3 regions of the Exiguobacterium sp. s149 genome follow, and region 2 is predicted to be linked to each of the others. Evidence: riboswitches for the same ligand, from Rfam matches in the RefSeq annotation. Region 2 holds a riboswitch; each other region holds the start of a gene.
What was found. A riboswitch is a leader RNA that binds a small molecule or an ion and turns the genes downstream of it on or off. The one in region 2 is predicted to bind S-adenosylmethionine.
Positions count from the first base shown of each region.

Region 1: another riboswitch for S-adenosylmethionine. It lies ahead of KNP81_RS01385 (methionine ABC transporter ATP-binding protein); the one in region 2 lies ahead of msrA (peptide-methionine (S)-S-oxide reductase MsrA).
Region 3: another riboswitch for S-adenosylmethionine. It lies ahead of KNP81_RS05845 (2,3-diketo-5-methylthiopentyl-1-phosphate enolase); the one in region 2 lies ahead of msrA (peptide-methionine (S)-S-oxide reductase MsrA).

Region 1 covers NZ_JACSLZ010000001.1:274,299-281,409, forward strand. Annotated here, with positions in the region: gene KNP81_RS01375 (MetQ/NlpA family ABC transporter substrate-binding protein) at 1-602, opposite strand, end outside; gene KNP81_RS01380 (methionine ABC transporter permease) at 632-1,294, opposite strand; gene KNP81_RS01385 (methionine ABC transporter ATP-binding protein) at 1,284-2,312, opposite strand; SAM riboswitch class I at 2,390-2,495, opposite strand; gene KNP81_RS01390 (thioredoxin family protein) at 2,949-3,206, opposite strand; gene KNP81_RS01395 (PTS sugar transporter subunit IIC) at 3,394-4,446, shown strand; gene gcvH (glycine cleavage system protein GcvH) at 4,489-4,872, opposite strand; gene KNP81_RS01405 (arsenate reductase family protein) at 4,912-5,274, opposite strand; gene KNP81_RS01410 (hypothetical protein) at 5,320-6,048, opposite strand; gene KNP81_RS01415 (acyl-CoA dehydrogenase family protein) at 6,136-7,111, opposite strand, start outside.
Region 2 covers NZ_JACSLZ010000010.1:25,361-32,471, reverse strand. Annotated here, with positions in the region: gene KNP81_RS12530 (sodium:calcium antiporter) at 1-954, shown strand, start outside; gene KNP81_RS12525 (glycosyltransferase) at 1,058-2,119, shown strand; gene KNP81_RS12520 (3'-5' exonuclease) at 2,163-2,729, opposite strand; gene KNP81_RS12515 (four-helix bundle copper-binding protein) at 2,795-3,127, opposite strand; tRNA gene KNP81_RS12510 (tRNA-Ala) at 3,243-3,315, opposite strand; gene KNP81_RS12505 (GRP family sugar transporter) at 3,450-4,313, shown strand; gene msrA (peptide-methionine (S)-S-oxide reductase MsrA) at 4,343-4,855, opposite strand; SAM riboswitch class I at 4,920-5,020, opposite strand; gene KNP81_RS12495 (hypothetical protein) at 5,065-5,226, opposite strand; gene KNP81_RS12490 (amidase family protein) at 5,338-6,741, shown strand; gene rlmN (dual-specificity RNA methyltransferase RlmN) at 6,811-7,111, shown strand, end outside.
Region 3 covers NZ_JACSLZ010000003.1:158,336-165,446, forward strand. Annotated here, with positions in the region: gene folE2 (GTP cyclohydrolase FolE2) at 1-703, opposite strand, end outside; gene KNP81_RS05825 (TerC family protein) at 961-1,794, shown strand; gene KNP81_RS05830 (1,2-dihydroxy-3-keto-5-methylthiopentene dioxygenase) at 1,832-2,365, opposite strand; gene KNP81_RS05835 (methylthioribulose 1-phosphate dehydratase) at 2,379-2,996, opposite strand; gene KNP81_RS05840 (2-hydroxy-3-keto-5-methylthiopentenyl-1-phosphate phosphatase) at 2,993-3,643, opposite strand; gene KNP81_RS05845 (2,3-diketo-5-methylthiopentyl-1-phosphate enolase) at 3,640-4,797, opposite strand; SAM riboswitch class I at 4,867-4,968, opposite strand; SAM riboswitch class I at 5,174-5,276, shown strand; gene mtnK (S-methyl-5-thioribose kinase) at 5,358-6,509, shown strand; gene mtnA (S-methyl-5-thioribose-1-phosphate isomerase) at 6,506-7,111, shown strand, end outside.

The sequences.
Region 1 (7,111 bases), on a different contig from region 2:
CCTTCACCGTTGTTGAACGCTTGCGGGAGAAGTGCCGCTTCGACGTCCGTCTTGAACTCCAAGTTTTTCGGGTTGTCGACGATGTCTGAAACCGTCGCGTCCGTTGTCTTGCCTTCCGCGAGTGTGAGCAAGCCTTCAGATTGAAGCATCGTGAGGATACGTCCGTGGTCAGCGACCGACGAGCTCATGATGATTTCAGCGCCTTCTGGAAGCTCATCGAGTGATGCATAGTCTTTCGAGTACACACCGATCGGCTCGATGTGGACGCCACCGGCTGAAGCGAATTTGTAGTCTTTGTTTTCAGCCATTTGCGACTCGAGGTACGGCTCGTGTTGGAAGTAGTTCGCGTCCAATTCACCGTCTGCGAGCGTTTTGTTCGGTAGGACGTAGTCTTGGAACTTCTTAATTTCGAGCGTATAGCCCTTCTCTTCGTACTCATCTTGGACGTGCTCTAAAATCTCAGCGTGCGGGACGTTTGACGCACCGACGACGAGCGTCTTGTCATCGCCCGAACCTGATTCTGAATCCCCGCCGCCGCAAGCCGCGAGAATCGTGAGTGCTGAAGCTGCCGTTAAACCGAGTACTGTTTTCCATGATTTCATTATAAAACCCCTCCAAATTTTCTATTTGATTAAGCGGAACGCTTATCGATTACAGATACGAGTCGATCGCCGATGAACTGGATGACGAAGACGATGACCAAGATTAAGACGGTCGCGACGAACGTGACGTCACTTTGTGAGCGCTGGAACCCTTCGAGGAAAGCCAAGTTCCCGAGTCCCCCGCCGCCAACGACCCCTGCCATCGCCGTGTAACCGACGATCGCGACGATCGTGACCGTGATGCCTGACACGATGGCCGGCAATGCTTCTGGGAACAATACTTTATAGACAATCTGCCATTTTGTTGCTCCCATCGATTCGGCCGCCTCGATGACACCGCGGTCGACTTCGCGAAGCGCGAGCTCGACCATCCGTGCATAGAACGGGGCCGCACCGATGATGAGTGCCGGTAGTGCTGCCGTCGATCCTAGCATCGTCCCGACGACGAGTAACGTGAACGGGATGAGCAAGATAATCAAAATGATGAACGGGATTGACCGGAAGATGTTGACGACCGCACTGATGACCGTGTAAATCGGACGGTTCTTCATCATGAGCGGCTCGTTCGTGACATATAGGAGCATCCCAAGCGCGAGACCGATGACGAACGTCGCGGCTCCGGCGACGAGTGTCATATAGAGCGTCTCCCACGTCTGTTCTAACATGACTTGCCAATCTACATTAGGAAACATCGCTTTCTACCTCCACTTCCACTGCCTGTGATCGGATTGAGGCGATGGCCCGCTCGACTTCAGCCGGCTCTCCGATCAATTGGATGAATAATGTCCCGAGGGCACCGACTTGTGACTGCGTCACCTTTCCGCCGATGATGTTGAAGCCGATGTCATGCTGCTTCAACACTTCCGACAGAATCGGTTGTTCGGCCGTCTCGTTCAAGAATTTGAGCTTGACGATTTGACCGCTCGGATAACGAGCTTTCAAATGTTCGAACGTGAGCGACATGTCTTCGACCGCGCCGATCTGCTTGACGAACTCTTTCGTAATCGGCTGTTCCGGATGTTGGAACACGTCGGCGACTTGTCCGGTCTCGACGACCTTTCCGGCCTCCATGACGGCGACACGGTGACAAATCTTTTGGATGACGTGCATCTCATGGGTGATGAGGACGATCGTCAAACCAAGTTTCTTGTTGATGCTGACGAGCAGTTCGAGAATCGAATCCGTCGTCTTCGGGTCGAGTGCGCTCGTCGCTTCATCGCAGAGGAGCACTTCTGGATTCGTAGCGAGCGCACGGGCTATCCCGACTCGCTGCTTTTGGCCGCCCGATAGTTGTGACGGATAGCTGTCTTCTCGTCCGGCGAGACCAACGAGTTCGACGAGTTCTTGGACGCGGCGTTTGCGCTCGCTCGCCGGTACCCCGATGAGCTCGAGCGGGAAGCTGATGTTCTCAGCGACCGTGCGCGACCATAATAAGTTGAAGTGTTGGAACACCATCGAGACGTTTTTACGTACCCCGCGCAGTTCCTTCGGCGTGAGCTTCGTCAGCTCGCTGCCGGCGACCACGATTTCACCGCTTGACGGTGCCTCGAGTCGGTTGAGCAAACGGATGAGCGTCGACTTCCCCGCCCCTGAATATCCGATTATTCCAAAAATTTCGCCGCTTTCGATCGTAAGCGACACATCATCGACCGCCTGGACCCGACCGTTTTTCGTGTCGAACCATTTGGCCACATTGCGTAATTGAATCAATCCATTTCCCTCCTGACAACAAAAAAAGTACGCACGTTTGAGCAAACGTGCGTACTTTATCGTACGGACAACGATTGCTCTCATCTTCCAAGGTATACACCTTGCTGGAATTAGCACCATTTCGGATTGCTCCGCGGTTGCTGGGCGTCATAGGGCCAGTCCCTCAGCCTCTCTTGATAAGAGTGGTTGCGTATTTGATTAGCTTTATCATAGCGACACATTATTTTCATGTCAAACTATTTTTTTCAGCAAAATAAAAAAAGGTGCCATCCGAGGATGACACAGAACGTAGCACCTTGAGTCACTGAAGGACAACCCATAGATGAACCTCTTTTGCCCGATCAGAGCATTCATCCTTATATGGGGGACTTTTACCCAACCATCACTCGGTCTTCGAACGGACCATGCAATTACGCGACCGGTGCCCCGACGCTTGATTTTTTTGGGGGACAATCGAAGGGAAGGTCCACCTGAAATCGCGTAAGCTCATGCAGCGGTTGTTCGAAAACGTCTTGATGACGGGAAAATCTCGTCCTATGTTGTGTTCAAGTAAGATGTTGTAATGAATATATCATTCGTGAACTTTCTGTGTCAACTGATTATTTAAAATTTTCAGATTATTCTAATCATCCTATCTCACTTAACGAAAGATAGGACGTGCTGGACGTTTTGAAATGCGTACAAACGATCGCGAACTTGGCCATTCTCCAGCTTCAATAGCGCCGGAACGCTCATGACCTGATACGCCTCGAGTTCGTTCGGGATAAAGTTGGCATCGCGTTTTTCAATCTTCAATTCTGGGTCGACCGCCTCGACGACCGAGAGCATCCGCTCGGCCACGGCGCATGTACCGCACATTGGGGCGTATATATATAAGAATCCGTCTGTCATCATTTTACTCACCTCTCTTCTAAGTATATGAATCCAGGCCAATCGGTTCAAAAGTTGTGCTCAAATGGAAAATTCTGAACATTTCAACATTTCTTGTTGACGCTCGGCAGAAAGAGGCATAGTATGGTCATTAACTTTATCGCTTTTGTACATAACAGCAAACCAGTAGAAAAGGACAGGTGAATCCCCAATGACGGAAGAGAAGCTTACCGGAAAACAATTTTTAATGAACGTCTTGAACGGCCTCAGTCTTGCCATTCTCATCGCCCTCATCCCGAGCGCTTTGCTCGGTGAATTAACGAAAGCCATCTTGCCGTATTTTCCGTCCTTGCAGTTCATCTTAGATGCGACGACGATTGCGATGCGCCTCTTACCGGTCATCATCGGTGTCGCTGTCGCCATGCAGTTCGGACGATCGGCGCTCGAGGCCGGGACGATCGGCATCGCGACTCAGGTCGGAAGTGGCGCCATCCGCATCGAGGAAGGCGCGTTCCTCATGGCCGGAATCGGTGACGTCATCACGGCCGGTGTGACGGCCGCTCTCGCGACGTTCCTCGTCATGCAGTTGTCGCCACGCCTGAAGACATACACGGTGCTCGTCTTGCCGATGACGGTCATCGTCGTCGCGGGAGGCATCGGCGCGTTCCTACTCACTTACATCTCACAGATTACGACGTACGTCGGAACGATCATCATGACGATGACTGAACTGCAACCGATCGTGATGGGCATGTTAATCGCGATGGCGTTCTCGCTCATCATCGTATCGCCAATCTCGACGGTCGGAATTGCCACAGCCATCAGCCTGTCTGGTGTCGCTGCCGGGGCCGCCAACCTTGGCGTCGTCGCTGCCGGCTTCGGTCTCGCCATCGCTGGCTGGCAGATGAACGCGACCGGAACGTCGATCGCCCACTTCCTCGGCTCACCGAAGATTCAAATGGCGAACTTCGTCCGTCGTCCGATTATGATGTTGCCGGTACTCGCCAATGCGGCCATCCTTGGAGCGCTCGCAGGTATCCTTCGGATTGAAGGCACACCGATCAGTGCCGGATTCGGCGTCTCGGGTCTAATCGGTCCGGTCAACGCCTTGCATTTGATGCCGGGAGGATTCGCGCTCTGGAACGTCATGCTCGTCGTCGTCTTATTCGGGCTCATCCCAATCACACTCGGGATTCTGTTCTATCGTTTGTTCAACCGGACGTCGCTCATCGAGCCTGATCATTACCGTCTCGACTTCGATTAATCAAAAAAACCCGGCTTCTCGTAAAGAGAAACCGGGTTTTGTTTAGCCTTGAATCATCGCTTCGTATTCTTCGGCTGACATGAGCTTGTCGACGTCTGACGCGTCGTTCAACTCGACTTCGATCATCCAAGCGCCTTCGAACGGTGCTTCGTTGACGAGTTCTGGTGAATCGGCGAGTGATTCGTTCACCGCTGTGATTTTCCCAGAGATCGGTGCATAAAGCTCCGAAACCGTCTTGACCGATTCAACCGAACCGAACGGCTCGTCGAGTAAGATTGTGCCACCGACTTCAGGAAGTTCGACAAAGACGATATCCCCTAGTTCGCTTTGTGCGAAATCCGTGATCCCGATGCGGGCGACGCTTCCATTCACTTCAACCCATTCGTGCTCTTTTGAATAACGTAGATTGGCAGGTACTTTGCTCATCTTAACTTCCCCCTCAAATGAATTAGACTCACACGAGTATTATAGCACTTCGCCCCAAACGTCTGTAAACGACTTTTCTGAAAATCCGACAGTTGATTTTTGACCATCTGTCACGATTGGACGCTTTAAAAGCATACCATTGCTCGCAAGAAGCTCGAGTTGTTCGTCTTCTGACAGATTTGGTAGCTTGTCCTTGATGCCTTCGTTCCGATACACTTGTCCGCTCGTATTGAAGAATTTTTTGAGCGGCAGGCCCGACTGTTTCCATAGCTCAGCCAACTCGTCTTGCGACGGCGTCGCCTCGACGATATGGACATATGTATAGTCGATGCCGTTCTCTTTCAACCACTTCTCTGCTTTTTTACACGTACTGCATGGCGGATAGCCATATAGTGTCACCATGTTCATCACCTCTCCTGTTACTGTAGCATATTCCGCTTCAACCCTTCACGCTTCAAGCAAGCGCACAATCTCATGCTTGAGCGCCGGATTGACCGAGTGGTGCGCCTCGATGTGGTGGAGGATGGCCGCGGCCGCCTCGACCGATTTTCCGTAACCGGGTAACCACTCCTGTAGCCGTGCGACGAGTTCGGGATGCGTCACTTCGACCCGACGTGTCGGGTTGAACGGGTCACTCGTCTCGCCATACGCGATTAACACGTTGTTGACAGCCGCGACTTGAATCAGCTCAAAGCCGGCGAGCTGTTCGCCGCGCCGTTCCCGGAGCAGTCCGACGTATAGGTTCGTCAGCGCCTCCTCGTAACGATGTGCGGCGTCTGCATGGCGTGTGACAAGCTTCGGCGTGGCGAACGTGTCGAGCGCCTCATCACGCTGCCAGACGACACGTCCCGGCGTATAGGCAATGCCAGGCATCTCCACAATCTCGAACACGGCAAACTCGGCGTAAATGCCGTCCTCATACATGACCTTGTGCCCGTCTTTCGTGTTTTGGAACTGGTACGCCAACGGCTCGACCGCGAGCCAGTCCAAGTTGTCGATGAAGCGGGCCTTATGCCCGTCCTCGACGATCAAAAAGAAATCGAGGTCCGAATAGTCGTCGAGCCGATCCATCTCAAGTCCGATTGAACCGAGTGCGAGCAGCATGAGCGTGCCCTCATGCTTGGCGACCGAGCGGCCGATCGCATCCATCCGTTCTAATAAGTCATCTCGTTTCATGCGTATCCCCTCCTTTGTCCATTGTATCGTCCGCAGACAGCAAAAAGAAAGGGCCGACCGCGTCCGGCCACCCTTTCTCTCGCTTGCTTATACGATGAACTTGTTCGCTTTGATGAGGCTCGCTGCGACTTCGCGCTTCGTGCCGATGACGTTGATCGGCTGATAGCGGCTGAACTTCTTCATCGCCGACAAGAGCATGCGCTGCTCGTCGCCCGATGCGGCCGCATACAAGACTTCTTTCGCCATGAGTTCGACTTGCTTGAACACTTGCTCGGCGAAGATTTCTGTATAGCGGACTTTCTGCTGGTTCTTCTCAGCGCCTGTACGGGCGATGGCTTTCTCCGTCCGCGCGATGGCCGCTTCAAGCGCATAGATAGCGCTGATGATGTCGGCAATCTTCGCAAGGATTTCTTGCTCGTTCTGGAGGGCCTGCTGATATTTCTGGACGGACGTTCCGGCAATCATCAAGTTGATTTTCTTCATGTTCGAGAGAAGCATCTTCTCGCGTGCGAGCGGTGACCCGTCGAGTTCTTGCGGCATGTAGCTCATGAGCTCTTTTTGGAGCTTCTGCGCTTCCGCGAGGAGCGGCAAGTCGCCTTTCATCGCCTTCTTGAGAAGCGTACCTGGGACGATCAAGCGGTTGATTTCGTTCGTTCCTTCGAAGATGCGGTTGATGCGTGAGTCACGGTACAAGTTCTCGACTTCATATTCCGTCATGAAGCCATAACCGCCGTGGATTTGGACCGCTTCGTCGACGACGTAGTCGAACGTCTCCGAGGCGAACACTTTGTTCAATGAACATTCAATCGCGTATTCCGCGATGGCTTGGGCGACTTTCGACCCGTCACGCATGTTGTCGTCGCCGAGAGCGTCGAGGCTGTCTTGGAACAGACCGCCCGTCCGGTAGACTGAGCTCTCCATCGCATAAATGTTCGCCGCCATCGTCGCGAGTTTCTCTTGGATGAGCGGGAACTGACTGATCGGTGTCTTGAACTGTTTGCGTTCGTTCGCGTACTGAACCGAGAGATCGAACGCACGTTTCGACGAACCGACCGCACCGACC
Region 2 (7,111 bases):
GCCATGAAACTCTCGACTTACGCTGACGTCATCAGTGAGAAGTCGACGATGAGCGGGATGCTCGTCGGGACGGTATTGCTGGCCGGTGCGACATCGCTGCCGGAAGTGACGACGAGCGTCTCGGCCGTCTTGATTGACAATCCGGATATCGCGATCGGGAACATGCTCGGATCGAACTTGTTCAACATTTTCATCTTGGCGATGTTCGATCTCTTCTATCGTCAGAAACGCTTGTTCAATGAAGCGAGCCGAGATCATCTCTATACGGCCGGTCTCGGGCTCATGTTGACGCTCGTCACGATGATTGCTCTCATCGTGCGCATCGATTTCACGGTTCTCGGCATCGGAATCGACGCCTTATTGATCGCGGCATTGTACGGGATTGGGATTTACTATATCGGAAAACGTCCGCAACAACCTGCCGTCGAGCGTGAGGCTGCCCACGAGACGGTACAAGAAGTCGGCGCGAGTGCGACGAACTCGATCACGGTCAAACGTGCGGTCATCGGCTTCATCATCGCCGCGCTCGTCATCATGGCGGCCGGAACGGCGCTATCGGTGTTAGGCGATCAAATCGCCGTCGTCACCGGCCTCGGTTCGAGCTTCGTCGGCAGCTTCTTGATTGCCGCGACGACCTCGCTCCCGGAAGCAGTGGCTGTCTTCGTCGCCTTGAAGCTTGGAAACGTCAACTTGGCGTTTGGTTCGATTTTAGGAAGTAACATCTTTAACATGCTTATCATCGCCATGTCGGACGTGTTTTACCGCAACGGTTCGATTCTGGCCGACGTGTCGGCGTCTCACTTGGTGACTGCGATTGGGATCACGATCTTGTCGGTGCTCGTCATGTATACGCTCCTTCGTAAAGACGTGACGTCGAAGTTCCGCTATGTCTTGCCGTCAGTGCTTGTCGTACTCGTCTACTTCGCTTCGTCTTACTTCATCTTCATCGGTTAATCTGGCACGGTGTCCTCCGAGACACCGTGTTTTTTTGTTTACCGCGGTCAGAGGAATCACTTTTCATCGTCTTGGGTATAGAAGGAGGGAAGGAGGGGTGGCGATGCAAATGCATTCCGTAGAACGTTTAGATGAGTATGTCGTTTTAATCCCAGCCTATAATCCGGATCAAGCGCTCGTCACACTTGTCCGCGAGCTGAAAGAGACGGGATTTGTCCATGTCATCGTCGTGAACGATGGGAGTGTCGAGACATCCCAAACTGTCTTCGATGAGGTCGGGAAGTGGGTGACGACTGTTCTCGTCCATGAACGGAATCAAGGTAAGGGTGCGGCGTTGAAGACGGGGATTCGTTACGTCGTCGAACGATTCCCCGGTACGCATGGTGTCATCACCGTCGATGCGGACGGACAGCATCTGCCGGAGGATGTAAAAAGCTTGTATGAAGCAGGGGTTCAACGGCCGCACCATCTGGTCATGGGCTGTCGTGATTTTTCTGTCGCGCATATTCCGTTTCGGAGCCGATTCGGGAACCAGATGACACGTGGTGTCATGCTCGTCGGCAGCGGGCTTCGACTGAAAGACACCCAAACCGGTCTACGGGCCGTTCCGTTGCGCTATGCGGAACAGTTGCTCGACGTGCCCGGGAACCGTTATGAGTTCGAGATGAACATGTTGACGTTCACGAAACGTTGGCAAGTCCCGATTCAACAGATTCCGATTCAAACCGTGTATGTGGCCGAGAACGCCTCATCCCATTTTCGCCCGGTCATCGACTCGATTCTGATTTATCGCATGTTTTTAGCCTATTCGTTATCCTCGGTCGCCTCATTTTTATTAGATATCGGCGCCTATGCCTTGTTCATCTTTTTATTGAATCCGTGGTTCGAGACGACCCATGTCTTAATTGCGACGGTATTGGCCCGCATCATCTCGTCCTTATTCAATTACGTGGTGAATCGAAAAGTCGTGTTCGACTCGAAAGCGAGACGGGCGATGCCGAAATACTTCGGTCTCGTCGGCTTGCAGATGGCGTTGTCGGCCGGTCTCGTCTATGTATTGTTCCTGTTGTTTCGGGACGGGGAAGTATGGATTAAAGTGTTTGTCGACAGCCTTTTGTTCGTCGTCAGTTATTACATCCAAAAAAGATGGATCTTTAAACGCTAACAGGCCAAGACGATCGTCTTGGCCTGTCTGACGTACATTTCGATTAATAGGCAAGCTTCCCGAGCTTGACCGATGTAAAGCGGTGCAGTTCACGCGGGTCATGTATCCCGGTCTTCTGCATCATATCGCGCATGAGCAATGCGCAGACGCGGGCATCTTCAGCCGCATCGTGATGGATGAACGGGACGTTCAAATATTCCGCCATCGTATTCAGCTTGTGATTCGGCAGTCCAGGATACAGTTTTCTCGACAGCTTGACGGTACAGCCGTACTCGATCGTCGGAAACGTATATAAATCATATTTGGCGATTGCTTTCTTGAAAGCGCCCATATCAAATGAGGCATTGTGCGCCATGACGAGGTCGACATCCCGCAGCGTCGGATAGAGCTGTTCAAGCACCTCGGGTAAGGCTGGGGCGTCCCAGACGTCGCTCGGCCGGATGCCGTGGACGCGGATATTGCCTGCGTCAAAGTCTTCTTCTGGATTGACGAGTAGTTGGTTCGTCTCGATGATTTCACCGTCGACGAGTAGGCTCCAGCCGACAGAGCAGATGCTGCGACTATCGCGGTTGGCCGTCTCGACGTCGATGGCAAGAATTGAATATGACATAATCGGTCCCTTTCTCATAAAACAAGTATAAAAAAAGTCTAACATATCGTTAGACTAAAAAGCGATTATGCGGCCACGAGGTTGCGACACGCCTCTGCGCAGCGGAGACACGCTTCGGAACAACGTTGGCAATGGTCATGCAAGTGGCGGCCACATTCGACGGCGCACGTGTCGCACACCTGGGCGCAGAGTGCAGCAATCGGTTTGGTGAAAGCCGAATCGGTCTCGAGCGCGTTCAAGGCGAGCGCACACACTTCCGAACATTCTTTCGTCAGCCGGATACACTCGGCGACCATCAATAAATCCTCTTCTTGTAAACATTTTGAGAAACAGTGATTGCTTGCCCGCATACAGTCGATGACGGCTAAAATGGTCTCTTCGACAGAGGCACGATCCATAGTAAGTCCCCCTTAGAATAATGATGTCTTACAATCATTACCCGCTACCAGGTGACTTAAACCGGGCGGAGACGCAAAAAAAAGTCACCCCTCAAATGAGTGGTGACTTCCATAATGGAGCATAGCGGGCTCGAACCGCTGACCTCCACGCTGCCAGCGTGGCGCTCTCCCAGCTGAGCTAATGCCCCGTTCGAAAATTATTATATCATCCTAGTAAAACATTTGGCAATGGATATTTTTAAATTTTTTCGAACAAAGTTTAATCGTGCGTAAACGTGGGAAAATCATTGGTAATGTTATTCTACGAAAGCAGGTGTTATCTATGGAAATGATTTTACTCGCACTCTTACCTGCCTTGATGTGGGGGAGTATCCCGCTCATCGTGTCGAAAGTCGGTGGTAAGCCGATTCAACAGTTAATCGGGACGACGATTGGGGCGATGGTGATGGCGGTCATCATCGCACTCGTATTCAATCCGGAGTTCACGACGCTAGCAATCGTGACCGGCTTCATCTCCGGTGTGTTCTGGGCACTCGGGCAATATTTACAGTTCCAATCGTTCCAAATTTTAAGTGTATCGAAAGCGATGCCGATCAGCACCGGTATGCAACTCGTCGGGACGTCCTTGTTCGGCGTCATCGTGCTCGGTGATTGGCAGACGTCGACCGAGTTATGGCTCGGTTTTTCTGCGCTCGTGTTGATTATCATCGGGGCGGCACTGACGTCATATCAGCAGAACAAAGACGGCGACAGTAGCGGGGCCTTGAAGAAAGGCTTGCTCGTCCTGCTCGTGTCGAGTATCGGTTATGTGACGTATGCCGTCTTGACGAACTATTTCGAGGTCGACGGCATCACGGCCATCTTGCCGCAATCGGTCGGGATGTTCATCGCAGCGCTCTTGTTCAGCTTGCGCGAGAAAGATGTCAAGAAGTTCGACCCGAAGACGTTCAAAAACATCTTGGCCGGTCTCGCCTGGGGGATTGGGAACTTCGGGCTGTTCGTGTCGAGCGGTGAGGTCGGCATCGCGACGTCGTTCGCCTTGTCGCAATTGAACGTCGTCGTGGCGACGCTCGGTGGGATTTATCTATTGAAAGAAGAGAAGACGACGAAAGAACGGGTCTTCGTCTTTATGGGAATCGGGCTCATCGTCGTGGCCGGATTCATGCTCGGGATTGCGAAAAGCTAAAAAGACGGGTCAGACGACCCGTCTTTTGTTTACCAGGCTTGCTCGATGAATGCGTCGCGCCCAGATTTCTTCCGGTCCTCTTTATAGTGGGCCGGATTTTTTTTATGGAAGTCTTGATGGTATTCCTCGGCCGGATAGAACGTGTCGGCCGGTAGAATCTTCGTGACGATTGGCTGTTTGAATCGTCCGCTCGCCGCGAGCGCGTCGCGACTCTGCTCTGCTTTCACGCGTTGTTCTTCAGTATGATAGAAGATGGCCGGCGCATATTGGCTGCCGCGGTCTTGGAACTGGCCGCCGTCATCGGTCGGATCGGTCTGAATCCAATATAGTTCGAGCAGGCGCTCATAAACGAACAGCGTCGGGTCGAACGTGATCTCGACGACCTCATAATGTCCCGTCGTCCCTGTTTTCACTTGTTCATACGTCGGGTCATCGACGTGACCTCCCGTATAACCGGATACGATTGACTCGATGCCAGGTTGCTCCTCGAACGGCGTCACCATGCACCAAAAACAGCCGCCTGCGAATGTTGCTTTTTCCATTAGTAAGTCCCCCTCGATCAATTTTCCCAAAAAAAGCGCTCATGTCATCGACATGAGCGCTCTGTCATATCGGCCAAGGCACATGCCTTGCTGGAAGTAGCACCTTGCCGAAGCAGGTTGCTGTGAAGTCATAGAGCCAGGTCTCTCGTTCACTCAAGATATCGATATGTAGTTGGTGAGAGCATCATACCATCAGATTTGAAGCGGCGTCAACGGTTTGGTTTGCGTCGAAGTTGGAACAAGGTGGCGCCGAGAATCAAGATGACGAGGACGATGGAGAGCGGTAGCGTATACGGAGCGTCCCCGGCATATAGCTGTAAGAAGAACAAGGCAAAGACGGACAATAAGACGAGTACGTACGAACGATTCATAGTAACCTCCCTTTTCTTTCAGTGTACCAAGTTACATATTCGTTGGCGAACGAAAACAGGAAATCATCTGGAGATAGCGAATACCATCGAGTGACCAAAGGAGGAATCTATATGACTGAACCAAACACATGTTTCGAACTCGATATCGAGACCGCCCAGCGCGGATATAAAGAAGGAACGTTCACGGCGCGTGACGTGACGGCCTACTATTTGACACGGATCGCCCAGTTGAACGACAAGCTGAGAGCGGTCATTCAAGTGAACCCGGACGCCTTGTTCGAGGCCGAGGCGGCCGACCGGGCGTTTCGACGAGGTGACCGCTTGCCGTTGCTCGGCATCCCGGTGTTGATTAAAGACAATGTCGAGACGGCGGGATTGATGAAGACGACGGCCGGGGCCGTCGCCCTCGCGCATCACTTCGCCGGCCGGGACGCCCATCTCGTTCAAAGCCTGCGCGCGAATGGGGCCATCATCCTCGGAAAAGCGAACTTATCCGAATGGGCCAACTTTTTGACTGAGGGCATGCCGAACGGCTGGAGTGGGGTTGGTGGCCAGACGCTCAATCCATATGGGGACAAGCTCGATGTCGGAGGGTCGAGTTCAGGTTCGGCGTCGGCGGTCGCTGCCAACTTGACGTTGCTTGCCGTCGGCAGCGAGACGAGTGGCTCGATTATCCACCCGAGCGTCCATAATGGAATCGTTGGCATCAAACCGACCGTCGGTTTGATTAGCCGCAGCGGCATCATCCCGATCTCCCGGTCGCAGGACACGGCCGGCCCAATGGCACGGACACTACGGGATGCGGTGCTCGCCCTTGAGGCGATGGTCGGGGAAGATCCCGCTGACCCAGCGACGACGCATCTTCCGGCCGGTCCGCCTTACCGGACTTGTCTTGATGAGCGGCAAGCAGTCGGTATGCGTGTCGGCGTCGTCAAGACCGATCTGTCTGAAGAAGAGCAGGTGCTCTACGACGAAGCGATCGCATTGCTGAAACAGAGCGGCATCGAGGTCGTCACCGTCGAACTGCCGTCGAAAGCAGGGCTCGACCAAGGGGATATCCTGTACCATGAGTTCAAGCTCGGAATCGAGGCGTATCTCGCCTCGACGACGCTCCCGTATGAGACGTTGTCGGATTTGATTAACTGTAACAACAGTCATCCCGAGACGATTCCGCATGGACAGAAGACGTTCGAGAAAGCGGATGAACAATCGGGCCGCTTGATTGAGGACGCCTATTTGACGCGCCGCCTCGACGACGTTTATCACGCCAAGACGGACGGCATCGACCGATTGTTGGCCGAGCAGGAACTTCATGCCCTCGTCTTGCCGCATGACCACAATTATGACATGGCGGCGAAAGCCGGCCATCCGACCGTCACGATCCCGTATCGCTTGAAGGCGAGCGGGGCCCCGTTCGGTCTATCGTTCACCGGGACGAGCTATGCCGAATGCGACTTGATTCGTCTCGCCTACGCGTTCGAGCGTCATGTGACACGTCCCGTCCCACCGTTATAAGAACGTTGCACCGGTCGTCCACGTCCGCTACAATGGTACGTATGCGGATTGAAGAAAGGACAGATAGCAATGAAACCATCTATATACGGGCTGACATTCGATCAGCTGTCGGAAGCGTGCGTCTCTTGGGGATACAGTGCCTTCCACGCGAGACAAATCTGGGACTCACTCTATATCGACCGAGTCAAGCACATCGAGGACATCTCGGTTCGCGCTGAAGTGCGTGAGGCGCTCGCCGCCGAATACGTCATCTCGACGCAAGACCTGTTCGTCAAACAAGAAGCGGGCGACGGGACGGTCAAATTTTTACTTAAATTACACGACGGGCACTATATCGAGACGGTGCTCATGCGTCACAAATACGGACGTT
Region 3 (7,111 bases), on a different contig from region 2:
GATGAAGCGGAGCCGATGCGTTCGACTCGGCTGCCTCAAGAAGTGCGAGACGCCAGTCAAAGCCGTCAAGTGATGCTTCGTCGAGACCGGCTTCGATTGTAATGTAACCACGTTGGTTGTGGGCGCTGTACTCGCTGATTTCTTTCGAGCATGGGCAAAGTGTCGTCACGTTGATGACGAGACCGACTGTCACGCTAGCCATGCCTGTCTCGAGGTTGTACGTCACGTTGTGCATGACGTCCGCGTTCATGAGACCGCTGAGACCTGTGGCTGGTGCTTTCCGGCTGAAGAACCATGGGTAACGGACCGTCAATTGGCCTTCCGTCTGTTCCATACGCTCGGCGAGTTCTTGTGCGAACTCGATGAGCGAGCGGTTCGATAACGTCCAACCTTCTGTGTGGTACGCGTCGAGCTGTTCAGTGAGACGTGACATGTTGATGCCTTTACGGTCTTGGACGAGCGAAGTCGTCAACTCGAACGTGGCGACCGTCGCTTGGATGCCGTCTGGCGTCTCAATGTTGACAGGGTGTTTGACGTTTGAGATGCCGACGCTGTCGAGCGCGAACAAGAAGTTTTTAGGTGTATTTTGTAGATCGACCATTTGTTCTTTTTCAGTCGGCTTCGTGCCTTTGATGGGCGGGACCGAACCGAATAATTTATGTCGTTCTGCTTTAGTAGGTAAAGCGACATGGCTTGTAGACATAATCGGATTCTCCTTTTTTGAGAGGGCAAATGACTGCCACTCGTTCTTGTTAGGATTTTATCACGAAATGTACATCAACCGGGTACCATTTTGCTCTCTGAACATGCTTTGAACGTGCTCGTGAATAAAAAAACTTCAGCAATTGAAGAAAAGAAGATTGATTTCGATATGAATCGGGAATAAAATGTTCCTGTGAACTTAAAAAATAGATCACTGTTAAATATGAAGGAACACAACAAAAAAAGGGGATGTTTTTAATGGATTGGCAGTTAATTCTGCAGTACGCCTGGATCATCGTCGTACTCGTCGGTCTAGAAGGGCTACTTTCTGCAGACAACGCACTCGTCTTGGCGGTCATGGTCAAGCACTTGCCGCGGACAGAACAGAAGAAGGCACTATTCTATGGCTTGCTTGGAGCGTTCGTTTTCCGCTTCATCGCATTGTTCTTGATTTCATTCTTAATCAACGTCTGGCAAGTCCAGGCGCTCGGTGCGCTTTACCTGATTGGAATGAGTGCACGACATCTGTATATGACCTATAAGGCACGTAAGGTGGAGCCGAAACAAGATCTCGCCGCTGAGGCGAAAGAAGAGACGGCTGTCACAGAGAAGCCGGTCACGAAGAAAGAGTTCTGGTTGACGGTTGCGAAAGTCGAGTTTGCTGATATCGCCTTCGCGGTCGATTCGATTCTCGCAGCGGTCGCGCTCGCGGTCAGCTTGCCGCCGCTCGGTCTCGGTGAAATCGGTGGGATCGACTCTGGTCAGTTCTTCGTCGTCTTGACAGGTGGACTCATCGGGGTCATCTTGATGCGTTTCGCTGCTCGAATTTTCGTCAAGCTGTTGCATCAACGTCCGACACTTGAGACAGCCGCCTTCATCATCGTCGGCTGGGTCGGTGTGAAGTTGACGGTGCTCGTCCTTGAACACCCTGGCTTCAAGGAATTGATTGCCGGTACACCGTTCGCGTTCATGGGTCTTCCGGACGGCTTCGTCCACTCGACGGCGTGGACCGTGTTCTTCTGGTCGGTCATGGTCGGTATCGCGGTATGGGGTTGGTTCTCTTCAAAACCGACAGCCGCTGCCAAACATTAAAAAAATGGTCTCTCGCCTTTGAGCGAGAGACCATTTTTCATGCGGTCACGTCTTGTTTCTCGTAAATCGGCACCCAGCCCTCTGTCGTCACGAAGATGCGGACGGCGACGACTTTGCGGTCGTCTTGGAGCGTGAAGTAGTGGCGCGTGTTCACCGGCACCGAGATGAGGTCGCCGGGGTTGAGCTCGATGTTGAAGTAGCCACGCTCGGCGTCATCGATGGCGAAGATGCCATGGCCGCTGACGATGAAGCGGACCTCGTCATCCGTATGATGGTGCTCCTTTTGGAAGTTGACGAGCAATTCGTCCAAGTTCGGCGTCGCGTCTGACAATGAGATGACGTCTGCCGTCTCATAGCCGCGGCGCTCCGATACATCACGAATCTCGTCACGGAACGTCGACAAGATCGCTTGTTTGTCCTCGTCCGTCAACTGATAGTTCTCTTGCAGGTTTTCCGGGAGCTTTGTGATGTCCCACTGCTCATATAAAATCCCGCGAGACTCTAAAAAGGCGCTCACTTCAGTTTGATCGACGTAACGCTCTTCGGTTTGTTGGAAATAGACAGTTGCCATGGTTGGTTCCTCCTTATGAATGGACGCCTAGGGCGCGTAGTTTTAATGTATAGCTGAACAAGAACTCGTAAGCCTCTAAATAGCGTTTGGCCGCGGCCGGGGTCTCGCCCCAGACGGTGATGCCGTGATTGCGAATGAGGACGGCACCGGCGTTTGCGTGAATGTGAGGGGCGAAAGCGGCCGCAAGAGTCGGAATGTCCGCATGGTTCTCGATAATCGGTACGCGGACGACCGCATCCTCGTCCCAGAAGCCGAGCGCTTTGATGATTTCTTGACCGGTGAAGACGACTTCGCCGGTGGCGGCATGGAGCTCGGAGATGACATTATTGTCGACCGTATGGACATGGAGCGAACACGTCGCATCCGTCCGATTGAACACTTCGACATGTAGCAGCGTCTCGGCGGATGGTTTTCCTGTCTGTTCGCCGATTAAGCGTCCGCCCGCATCGACATGAACAAAGTCGTCTGGCGTTCGTTTCCGTTTATCGCGTCCACTCGCCGTGACGAGAAATTCGAGCGGGTCGTCAGAGACGCGAATCGCCAAATTCCCACTCGTTCCGGGGAACCAGTCGCGGGCGGCGAGTTCGTCTTTAATCTCGGCCAGTTCAAGCCAACGTGCCGTAAGGCTCATACGGCCACCTCCTTCAAATGATGGGTGATGTCGTCAAACGTCTCGAACGGGGCGTAACGGATGCCTGCGTCTTCGCAGAGCGTGATGAGTTGACCTCGGGCGTAGACGAAGTCGGCACGCTTCGCGACCTCGAAGTCGGTCACCGAGTCGCCGATGACGATTAAGCGGTCGGCGGGATTGACGATGCGGCGAGCGAGCGTCGGCTTGCAACAGCCGCAATCGTTCGTGCACTGTTCGTCGCAAGCGTGCGACCACGTGACGGTTACCGTCTCAGCAGAGAAGTCGGCGACGTTGCAGTAGATATGCTCGGGGTCGACGTGGCCTGCTAAAATTGGATGGACGAAAAAGTCCATCCCGCCGCTGACGACGTCAAACTTCCAGCCGTGGGCCCGAACTTGTTCTAAAAATGCCGGGAACCCTTGGCGGAGCGTGATCCGCTCCAACAAATAATCACGGTAAGCCGGGGCAGCCGCGCTCGGCAATAGTTGAAACAGTTGACCGACGCCGGAGCGGATTGAAATCCGTTGCTCGAGGACCGCATCTTTCAACTCGACCCAAGCCGGCGGGGCGAACGCTTTCATCAAGGCGATGATATTGTCTTCCGCCGTGATCGTCCCGTCGAAGTCGCACAGGATATGGATCGTCATCGCGACGCCCACGCCTTCAACGCGGTATCGAGCTCGTCCGTCTGTCCTTCGGTTTGATCGAGGACGTGAGCGATGGCTTGTCGGAAAGCACGAGCCCCGGCGGCTGCGCCATCCGGGTGTCCGTGAATGCCACCGCCGGCGTTGATGACGACATCTGTCCCGAAATCACGAATGATATCCGCGACGAGTCCCGGATGAATCCCGGCTGATGGGACCGGTAAAATCGGTTTCGACCAATGCGGTTCGGCGCTCTGGTCACGAATCGCGAACGCCTCGTCACGCGGTGTCGCGAGGGAGCCATACGGAGACGGGAAGAGCGTCAAATCGGCCCCGGCGAGGCGTGGGAGTTTACCGAGTAAGAGCGAATGACTGATGGACCCGGTCAAGGCGCCGGCAAAGGCCGGGTGAGCCAAAATCGGCACACGGATGTCTGGGTCGTTCGCAAGTTCGCGCAGTGCGTCAAGACCGTACGTATAGACGTTGAATAGAAGCGCCGTCGCACCGGCCTCAATCAGCCGGAGTGCCTGGTCGCGCAGAGCGAACACAGGACCGCTCAACGTGATGGCATAGAGGACACGCTTCCCGGTCGCCTCAAAGTGCGCTTGAATGACGGCCGCTCCGATGCGGGCCCGTTCGAGCGATGGGGTGAGCGGGTTGTCGTATAAAATTTCGTCGTCTTTGACGATATCGATGCCTCCGGCAAACTGATCGCGGAGTTGCTGCTCGAGAAACGCGAGGTCACGGCCGATGACACCTTTGAAGATGCTCATGACGAGCGGGCGATCATGGACACCGAGCAAATCGCGAATCCCTTCGACGCCGAACTTGGCGCCTTTGAAATGAGGCGCGAGCGTCTCGGGCAACGTCAAATCGATTAACCGGATTGAATCGTCGAGGGACAGTTTCCCGAACGTCGTCGTCAAGATGGATGATAAGTCAGGGCTGACATTATGTAACGGGTAGCGGATCGTGAAGCGGCTCGTCGTATCCGTATGTGTGGTCGACACGACCTCACCCCGGTACGCCTGTAACTGCTCTTGCTCTAAGTGAGGCAGCTCCGTCCAAGTACCGACGGTCAGCTCGAGGGCGATTTTGTCGGCGACGGTCGCGACCGCGTCCGTTCGTTTGATTTCATATGTGGCAGTGATACTCATATGGTTCCTCCTTCCAGGCAAACAAAAAATGACCCCATGCCGAGGCAAGAGGTCATCATAAAAAATGAACTCTTATCTCTCAGCTTTCGCTGCAAGAATTAGCACCGTGCCATCTCTGGTCGGTTGCTGCGACATCATCGGGCTCGTCCCTCCGTCTGCTCTTGATAAGAATGTGATTTGAAGTTGTGAAATTTAATTGAATTTTTGCACAGAATCGTCACGTCGTCAATTCCTTTTTTTCCAAAAAAAATATTTTGGGGAGTTGTTTCCATATATGCACAAAAAAAGACGGAGGTGCACGGAGAAAATGACGTTGACAATTGTGACGTCAAGTCCGTAATATTCATCACATAAGTTCACCGAATCGAATAAACCACTCTTATCGCGAGTTGGCAGAGGGAATTGGCCCGATGACGCCGCAGCAACCGACCACTAGGCACGGTGCTACATCCACCAGACGAATGTCTGACAGATGAGAGGAACAACCATTTTGGCTGTGCCTCTTTCTCGCGGAGAAAGGGGCTTTTTTTGTGGGCAACTTACAGGAAGGGGAAAACATCATGTCATATCAACCATTTACAGAACAGACCGTCGTCGAGCACGTCCGTCAACTAGGATACTTGCAAGAAGGAATCGCCGAGTGTGAGGAAATCGGGGACGGTAACTTGAATCTCGTGTTTCGGATTCGCCAAGGCGAACAGCGCCTAATCGTCAAACAGGCGCTCCCATACGCCAAAGTTGTCGGCGAGAGCTGGCCGCTTACGCTCGAACGGGCATGGATTGAACAGTTGGCACTCCGTGAGTTTGCGAACGTGGCGCCGCGTTTCGTCCCGGACGTCCTCGGCAGCGACCGGACGCTCGCCTACACGATTTTAGAAGATCTGTCTGATTATGAGATTGTCCGCACCGGTTATTTGAAGGGGGAGAGCTATCCGGAACTCGCGCGTCATGTCGGTGAATTTTTAGGAGAGACGCTGTTCGCGACGTCGGATTATGCGGCCGGACCAATTGCGAAGAAGCGGATTGAACGTGACTATTACAATCCGGAACTGTGTGACATCACCGAGAAGCTCATCTTCACCGACCCGTTCAAAGACGCAGAGTCGAACAACATCGAGGCGGCGCTTCGAAAAGATGTCGAACGCCTTTGGCAAGACCAGGCGCTGAAGGTCGAGGTGACGAAACTGAAAGTCGGATTTGTCACGAAACATGAGGCGCTTCTGCACGGTGACCTACATACGGGCAGCATCTTCGCGACCCAACAAGAGACGAAAATCATCGATCCAGAGTTCGCATTTTACGGACCGTTCGGCTTCGACCTGGGCCAAATCATCGCCCATTTGACGCTGTCGACGTTCTATGACCCGTTCAAACGCTTCGAACGTTTCACAGACGTCTTGACGGTGTGGGAGACGTTTGAGAAGACGTTCCGGGCCAACTTTGAGCGCGCCGTCGAACCGTTCAACACGGACGGTTTTGTCGACGAGTTGTTGCGGACGATCTTCAGCGACACGATCGGCTACGCCGGTTGCGAACTCATTCGCCGTGCCGTCGGACTCGCCGGTGTCGCCGATCTCGAGACGTTGCCGGAAGCGACGCGGCTCGAACGAAAACGTGACGCGCTTGCCCTCGGGACGGCGCTCATCAAAGAACGCCACAGCGTCGAATCGATTGACGACTTGGTGACGCTTTTGTCGGGGGTGCGCGTATGACGGTCCAAAACATCCGCTTTAATTCGCAAACGGACGAACTCATCCTATTGGATCAGACGTTGTTGCCGCACGAAGAGCGTTACGTGACAATCGAGACGCTTGAACAGGCCGAACATGCCATCGAGACGCTCCAAGTCCGCGGCGCCCCGGCCATCGCTTATTTCGGAGCGTTCGTCCTCGCCAAAGAGGCGGGCCGGTTAATCGATGACCCGGACTTCACGCGTCGGCTCGAACTCGTCGGACGCCGCTTGATTGCGACCCGGCCGACAGCGGTCAATTTGCAAAACGTGATTGAATCGCTCCTTGATTTAAATGTCGGGGACGACTTTGAGGCGATTGCCGAGGAAATCAAACGGCGCGCCATCGCTTTGTACGACCGGGACGTCGATACGTATCGGGCCATCGGCGAGCATGCACTGACGGTGTTGCCGGCCGGAGGGAACGTGTTGACGATTTGCAACGCCGGTGCCATCGCGACATCGCGATACGGCACGGCGCTCGCGCCGTTTTACGTCGGAAAAGAACAGGGCGTATCTTTCAACGTCTTCGCCTGTGAGACGCGGCCGCTCCTGCAAGGGGCACGCCTCACTGTCTGGGAACTC